One region of the Kistimonas scapharcae genome, then DNA from elsewhere that is predicted to be linked to it. Evidence: predicted binding sites of a transcription regulator. Region 1 holds the regulator's gene; the other holds the start of a gene.
What was found. The regulator FNR, encoded in region 1, switches genes on or off when oxygen is low (the NO sensors DNR and NnrR bind a similar motif). The targets are predictions, from matches to a motif close to TTGATNTANATCAA.

Region 2: a site for FNR is predicted at 1,932-1,945, ahead of ABD892_RS22400 (OmpW/AlkL family protein). Genes of this name have one in related genera too.

Annotation. Positions count from the first base shown of each region.
Region 1 is NZ_BAABFL010000124.1:26,894-31,014, forward strand. It holds gene hemN (oxygen-independent coproporphyrinogen III oxidase) at 87-1,469, shown strand; gene fnr (fumarate/nitrate reduction transcriptional regulator Fnr) at 1,649-2,407, shown strand; gene ABD892_RS08060 (adenine phosphoribosyltransferase) at 2,431-2,964, shown strand; gene ABD892_RS08065 (hypothetical protein) at 3,032-3,532, shown strand; gene ABD892_RS08070 (TraR/DksA family transcriptional regulator) at 3,556-3,885, opposite strand.
Region 2 is NZ_BAABFL010000466.1:17,190-21,310, forward strand. It holds gene ABD892_RS22390 (MotA/TolQ/ExbB proton channel family protein) at 1-1,043, opposite strand, end outside; gene ABD892_RS22395 (DUF3450 family protein) at 1,040-1,822, opposite strand; gene ABD892_RS22400 (OmpW/AlkL family protein) at 2,063-2,767, shown strand; gene ABD892_RS22405 (SDR family oxidoreductase) at 2,847-3,728, opposite strand; gene ABD892_RS22410 (PAS domain S-box protein) at 3,923-4,121, shown strand, end outside.

The DNA.
Region 1 (4,121 bases):
TAACCGGCAACCGTCAATCACACGCCTATTCTATACGACAACCAGAGGATAGGGCCGGATACCATTACAAGATCAGGGTAAAGAGCATGGCAACCGAACTGATATGGGATCTTGAGCTGATCAAACGTTACGATCAGACGGGACCTCGCTACACATCCTATCCGACTGCGCTGCAGTTTTCGGACAACTTCGGTGTTGCTGCCTACCATGCTGCTGCTGCCGACAGCGCCACCGCCCGGCGCCCACTGTCACTCTACTTCCACATTCCGTTTTGCGCCCGGGTCTGCTACTACTGCGGTTGCAACAAGGTCGTCACCAAACGCCGCGAACATGCTGAGCCCTATCTGCAGACACTGTTCCATGAAATTGAAATGCAGTCTGCCCTGATGGGACACAACCAGACCGTTGAACAACTTCACTGGGGCGGCGGCACGCCAACCTTCCTGAACCCGACCCAGATGCAGGCGCTGATGGATAAAACCGCCAAACACTTCAACCTGGTCAGCGGTGATTTTGGCGATTACTCCATAGAACTTGACCCCCGGGAGGCGGACTGGAGCACCATTGGCCACCTGCGCTCGCTCGGTTTCAACCGGATCAGTATCGGCGTGCAGGATTTCAACCCCACCGTGCAGCAGGCTGTCAACCGGGTTCAGAGTGAAGAAGAAACCCGCGATGTTATTGATGCTGCCCGAGCACTGACATTTAAGTCCATTAACATCGACCTCATCTATGGTCTGCCCTTCCAGAGCTGCGCCAGCTTCATGGAAACCGTTGATAAAGTGATTGAAATTCGCCCTGATCGACTGTCTGTCTTCAACTATGCTCACATGCCCAACCGCTTCATGCCTCAGCGGCGCATCAACAGCGAAGACCTGCCCAGTCCACAGGAAAAACTGACTATTCTTGAAAACACGATCACGCGCCTGCTGGATGCCGGTTATGTGTATATCGGTATGGATCACTTTGCCCTGCCCGATGACGATCTGGCTCTTGCCCAGGAAGGAGGCACCCTGCACAGAAATTTCCAGGGATACACGACACACAGCCAGTGCGACCTCATTGGCATGGGCGTTTCTTCGATCAGCCGCGTTGGCAACGTTTACGCACAGAACCACGCAAACATGGAGGAATACGCCAGCCGGGTCAATAACGGCAAACTGGCCATTCGTCGCGGTTTATTGATGAATGAGGATGACCGTATCCGCAGTGCCGTTATCAATCAGTTGATTTGTCACTTCCGACTGGATATCAAACCCATTGAAGAAACGTTCGGCATTCACTTCCAAGACTATTTCGCAGATGCCCTCAAGAAACTGAGCACCATGGCTGCCGATGGACTGATCCGGATGGACAGCCAAAGCATTGTCGTCGAACCCCGCGGCAGACTGTTGATACGCAATATCTGCATGCAGTTCGACGTCTATCAGCAGGTGGCAGAAGTCCAGCGCTTCTCACGGGTTATCTAGCCCTCTCGCCTTAAGCCCTGAAAGAACGCCGGTTTCACGCCTTTTTCTGACATTGAAACCGGCTTTTTTTCATGAAACATTCAGATACGTATCCTCACAGTCTTAAACTTGTCAGGAGAATCCCCTACAATACGGCCGCAACGACTTTTACACCCACCGGTTCACAGGGGTTCTTCTGTATGGTGTCCAAGCTGAATGTGCGGCAAGTGACTCATGTGGCCTGCAGAGACTGCAGCCTGAGTCAGCTCTGCCTGCCACTGGCGCTTAAAATTGAAGATATTGATGAACTCGACAGGATCATCAAGCGAGGACGTCCGCTGAAAAAAGGCGAGCACCTGTTCCTTGAAGGCGATCCTTTTCACAGTGTCTATGCAGTACGCTCCGGCGCACTGAAAACCTACACGGCCACCAACGAAGGTGAAGAACAGATCACGGGCTTTTACCTGCCCAGTGAACTGGTGGGACTGAGCGGTCTCGATACAGAAGCTTATCCGGTGTCTGCCCAAGCGATTGAAACCACGATGGTCTGCGAGATCCCGTTTGATCGTCTGGAAAAGCTCTCCGACGACTATCCGGAGCTGCGTCGTCAACTGATGCGCGTCATGTGTCGTAAAATTCGCGAAGATCAGCAGATGAAACTGCTGCTGTCGAAGAAAAACGCGGACGAACGGATCGCCACATTCCTGATCAACCTGGCCAGCCGGTTCCGTCGTCGTGGCTTTTCATCACAATCTTTCCGCCTGTCGATGTCCCGCAATGAAATGGGCAACTACTTGGGTCTGGCGGTCGAAACCGTCAGCCGTGTGTTCACCCGTTTCCAGAAAAACGGCCTGATCAACGCCAACGGCAAAGAGATTGAGATCACCAACGCCATGGAGTTGTGCGCCCTGGCCGGTGGCAAGCTTGTTGAACACCAGGACATTGTCAACATTCAGTAACGCAGCGCAGGACTCACGCTCTGATGGTTTTTGACCAGCAACTGCTCCACTCCCTGATTCGGGCCATACCTAACTGGCCTGAACCCGGCGTGACATTTCGCGATATCACGCCGCTATTCCAGTCCCCGAAAGGGACAGAAATGATCATCAACACCCTGGCCGAGCGCTATCGCGAGAGGGATATCACCCATATCGGCGCACTGGACGCTCGCGGCTTTCTGGTTGGCTCTCCACTGGCCTGCAAACTGGGACTGCCACTGGTCATTTTTAGAAAGCCTGGCAAACTGCCCTATGATGTGATTCGCGAAGAGTATGCACTGGAGTACGGCTCTGCCGCCCTCGAAGTGCACACAGACGCACTGAAAAAGGGCGATCGCCTGCTGTTAGCCGATGACCTGATTGCTACCGGCGGAACCCTTTGCGCCGCAGCCAAACTGTGCCGCCGACTGGGCGCTGAACCTGTCGAAGCCACTGCCATCATTGACCTTCCAGCACTAGGCGGGTCTAAACGCCTCGACTCGGAAGGCATCCCCAGCTTCAGCCTTTGCAGCTATTGATCAAGCTATTGGCATTACCGCCGATTCCCCGTTTATAGAACCTTTAAGGCAGGGAAGCCTGAAGACCATGGGAATCTGCGCAGACGAATTCAGGGAGTATGTCGTCCAACCCACGTTAGACCATCTCGACATGCGCTCACCATTAGCAGAAAACCTGCTTCTGGGAACAGCAGCCGTCGAATCCGGGCTCGGCTCCCACCTTCACCTTGCCAATCATACCTCACTCGGCATTTACCAGATCAGCCCGGCAACCCATCGCAGAATCTGGGACACCTTTCTCTACAATCAACACGAACTGGCCAGCAAGGTCAGGGGGCTGGCCAGCCAACGGGAATTTCTGCTACACCCACACGCAGAACTCGCCACCAACCTCTCCTATGCAACCGCCATTGCCTGGATGGTGTACCTGAGCGCCGCCCCAATGTGTGACGACCCGACAGTCGCCAATGACCCACAACAGCTTGCTACCCTCTGGCAACAACATTACCAGAGCGAAAACAGTCACTCACCGGAAGTGTTTGTCGAACACTACAACCAACTTATCCTCGGCAAGACAGTCGCGGCCTGACACCAGCTAGTGCCCGCCTCTGCTTATTCCTGGCTTTCCGCACATTTCACGCAGAGATCGGTATAGGGCATGATTTCGAGGCGCGCCATTGGAATATCACCGCCGCACCCGGTACAAAGCCCGTAATCGCCCTCCTCTATTCGCTCCAGCGCTTTCTGGATCAGTCGCAATTCAGCCACCGCCTCATTACCCAAGGCATCCAGTACTTCGTCATTTTCACGCTCCTGGGCCTGCTCGGACCAGTCTGCACTGGCCTTACGGGTCACATCCCGGGTAATGTTGGCGACACGCCGCTCCAGCTCATCCTGCCGGGTTTTCAGCCGCTGGCAAAACACTTCGTATTCTTTATTCATTCGACTCCCTCTGTAGCTAACAAGATCCCGCCCATGCCCTATTCTAGCCAGAGGACCGGTCAGCGCGGTTGATCTGAATCATGGCCGGAATGATCAATACTGCGGACTCATCGCCCCATCCAATCAGCCAAATAGTCTAGCAAAGCCCTATCCTGCCACAGGCTTTCATGCCAGAAAATCTCCAGAGACATTTCTGCCATGAAAAATCTATGTATTAACCGCGCACGCTTGCGGTC
Region 2 (4,121 bases), on a different contig from region 1:
GCCATGATGGCTTCATCCAGGCGAAGTTCCAGGTTTTCAGGGGATCCCTGTTGGCGGTGTTTTTCCCAGGCCATCAGTACTCGTCCCAGGGCATTGCTGCGGCTCAGGTTATCCATGTGCACCTGTTGCTGACGTATGCGGCGACTTTCGTGCATCAGGCTCAGGTAGCGGGTGATGAGCAGCCCGACACCGAAAGCGCCAAGTGCGATGATCAGCCAGGCAATAAAACCGCCCTGGTCTATCCGCTCAATGAGTGTGGGACTCGTTTCCAGCTGTTCGAGCAGTCGTCCGCGGCCTGGGTCTATGGCCATCAATGCCAGGGGATCATGGGAATTTTCAAAGCTTTCTGCATCAATACGCAGATTGAAGCGGGGTTGTTTGATCGGAATACCCAGCTGACCGGTTTCAGGGTAGTAACGCAGAAAGTTACCGTTGCTGACCGCCGTAAAGGGGCCAATAAAGGTGACAGGGGCTGTGATGGGGTCTCCGGTACTTCGTGTTATGGTGGTTGTCGAACGGGTAATCCGGCTACTGTCCGCCAGAATGGTATTGAGGTCTTCCCAATACTGGTAAAGCTGCTCGCGGGAAGGTACGGTGCGGTTCAGCGCCAGCTGGTTGATCCGTGCTGACCGGTCAGCGTTGAAGGCAGGAAGAACGGAATGGTTGAAGCTGCGGCTCAGACGCCCTGCTTCGTCTTTTATGCCTTCTGTTAACAGGCGACTTTCCTGTAGCAGTGCCTGCTGTTCCTGCTCCAGTTCAACCAGTGTTTCCTTATCCTCGGCCAGTGATTGTTTGAGGTTGCTGTTTTTTTTCTTGAGTGCGGCAACTGTCAGTTGAGCTTCTTTAAGTAACGCTTTTTGTTGCTGATGTGCATTCAGGAATTTTTGTTCCCGCTCGCTATTTTGTGCGAGTTCTTTTTTTCGTGCCTCTTTTACAGAGGCAACCAGCGCATCGAGTGGCGTGATGGTATTGGGTGTTTGAGCGAAACTGCACTGAATAGTTAATGCTAACAACGTACCGGTCAGCGTCAGGAGAAGTTTCATACATCACCCTCCGGTTGCGAGCGATGTGTCGGTAACGGAAGAACAAGCCAGCCTTCCGGCTCCTGCTTCGCCGCCACACGGATCGCGCGTGACAGCTTGTGACGGTCTTCCATGGGCAGGGTGGACCAGGTTTCTGTGGTTCGATCCCAAATCCCGCCTTCCTCGCCATCCGGCGTCAGGTAATAGAGGGCAATATGACCGAGTCGTAAGAAGGTGACCTGCCGGTCATCGGACAGTTTGCCCGTCCAGTGCTGAATATGGAGCCCCTGTTCCGCCGTTTCCCTGAGTTGGCGCACCAATGCGAGGTGGTTCTCCACCGGTGTCTGGTCAACGTCGTTCAAAAGTTCGCCGAGAAACCGGTGTTCCTGCTCACGGCGATTGCCCTGAAAGGGAAGATCCAGAGCAATAAAGTGGCCGTAGGTTTCATGAATCTGTTGATTCAGGGAGGGTAGTGTTGCCAGCAGCTGTGTGGTTTTTTGGATGTCTGCTTCCAGCTCTGCATGCTTTTGGGCAATTTTCCGGCGTTGGTGTTCCAGGTGGCGATTTTCTTCACGGAGGGTTTCAATGGATTCCTGAAGCGACTGGTACTCTGACAGCATGCGTCGGGTATCATCATCCAGACGGTTGATCGCCTGCTGGGATTGAGCAGACCGTTGCAGGGTGTCTCTCTGCAGGTTGATGGCATCGTCCAGTGAGGCGGCATCAGCTGCGATGATCCTTGACTGCAGTGAAGAAGCCAGTAAGACAATGGCGATAGAAATTCTGACAATTGCTGGCATTGTTATTGTTTATTGTGGTGAATACGTATTAGCCTAATGCTTGTCTATTATGCTGCTCCGCAGACAGCTGGTGCAAGAAGACTGTTCACTGGCCTAAAGGGATGATTTGTTGAGCTAGGTCAAAGGTTGTTCGGTTTATACGGATTATCATAGGTAGACAACAAGTATCGTGCCGCTGCTTCACGGTTGAAGGGGCTGGCAGATGAACAACAAATCACAAGGAATTGTTAGGGGGTTTCTATGAAACTGGAGGGGTCTTCTGTGAAAAAACTGCCTGTTGCTGCTGCGGTAATGGCTGTCGTTGCTGCGTTGTCCGGTCCTGCCATGGCTTATCAGGCCGGCGATGTGATTGTCCGTGCCGGTGCTGCGACTGTTGATCCGGATGTTGATAGTGGAAAATTAAAGGCGAATGGAGCTGTCGTTAATCCTGCTGATCCTACTACTGTCGATGTGGATTCAGACACTCAGTTGGGTCTGTCCATGACTTATATGCTGGATGACAAGTTTGGTATTGAATTATTGGCTGCTACGCCATTCCAGCATACCATCAAAACTAAAGGTGGGCTGGCAAGTCTTGGTAAGTTGGCCGACGTGAAACACCTGCCCCCGACATTGACTCTGCAATACTATCCCATGGATAGCTCTTCTGCTTTCCAGCCTTATGTTGGTCTGGGCTTAAACTACACTACGTTCTTTGATGAAGAGTTTAAAGGCTCCAATAAAACTGCTTTCAGAGGTCTGGAGTTAAAGGATTCCTGGGGGCTTGCAGCACAACTGGGTGCTGATTATCGTATTGATGATAATTGGAGCGTCAACGCTGCAGTTTGGTATGTCGACATTGATACTGAAGCGAAATTCAAATCAGCAGACGGGACGACAAAGTATAAAGTTGATGTAGAGCTTGATCCCATGGTTTACATGGTTGGCGTTGCCTACAAGTTCTAAAAAAAGGTAGTGTTCGATTAAGTGCAGGCAAAAGCCTGCACTTTTGTTTTATAGATGTATATTTTCTCTGCATTAAACGTCATCTATCTTTGGCTGTGACATAAATATCCCTCACGAGTCGTGCGACACCACTGCGCCAGGATTTACTGTGAATACCAAAGGTATTGCGTAAGTGAGTTGTATCGAGGCAGGCATTAACGGTTTTGCCGTTGTTGTCAGAATCAGGAAACAGCTCTGTCGCATTAATCGGAAAATCACGGTACTGCGACGCTTCTGCCAGAATGACCTCCGCCAGAGACTCCTCATCAACGGTTTCCGCTGCATTGTAATGATAGGTTCCCCAGACCTGCGCATCACAATCGATCTGTCGCATGATAGCCAGAATCACCCGGGCAACATCATCGGCTGGCGTCGGACGTCCCCGGCTATTGGCGGATGCGAGTATGGGTTCACCGTGAGTCAGGCTGTTGAGAATGCTGGTCAGTCGATTGCGTCCCTGGGGGCTGATGACCCATGACAGGCGAAGGATGACATGTCGCGAGCAGTGTTCCCTGATCTGCTGTTCGCCCTGCCAGAAGCTGCCGCCCAGTACACCGGAAGGATTGGGAATATCCTTGATGGTATACACCTCCTGCTTCATACCATCGAAAACCCGCCAGGATGAAATATGAATCAGGACGGATTTGTATTGGTCGCAGACTTTGGCCAGTGCCGCCGGGGCGTCACGGTTCAGGGCAAAGCAGCGAGAGGGTTCGGTTTCAGCCCGTGCAGGATTTCTGTGGCCGGCGGTATTGACGACAATCGTCGGACGGTATTCGGCAATCACTTCCTCAATCTGACGTGGGACGGTCAGATCCAGCTGGTCACGACCCGGGGCGTAGTGCGGAATATTGGCTGCTTTCAATAAAGCCCGGAGCTCATAACCGATCTGTCCATTACCGCCTATGATAAGAACCTTCATCTGTATTTTTCCTGGAAACGGTGCGCTGATTCACTGGCTGATACCGGTATTGTGACAGGCTGGCTATGTGCGACAACTGTCATCGGTACGCTGAGATTGTGGTGGCTACGAAGTATTACTTATTCAGCCGTTTGCCGGAGTCACGTTACCTTAGCGGGTCTTACCTGATAACCCCTTCTCAAAGAACGTAAACTGTGACCTCCACGATACGGCAGAAAATCATACTTTTTACGGTGGTGCCTGTCACCGTCATCTATAACCTGCTGTTCGGAATAAATCTGTATCAATCCGTTCAACGTTCGTCGCAGGCGCTTGAGAACCAGATGGCAGAAACGGCATGGCGATATGCCGGTCAATTTGACAACTTCTTGATGGAATCCTCCCAGGTTGCCC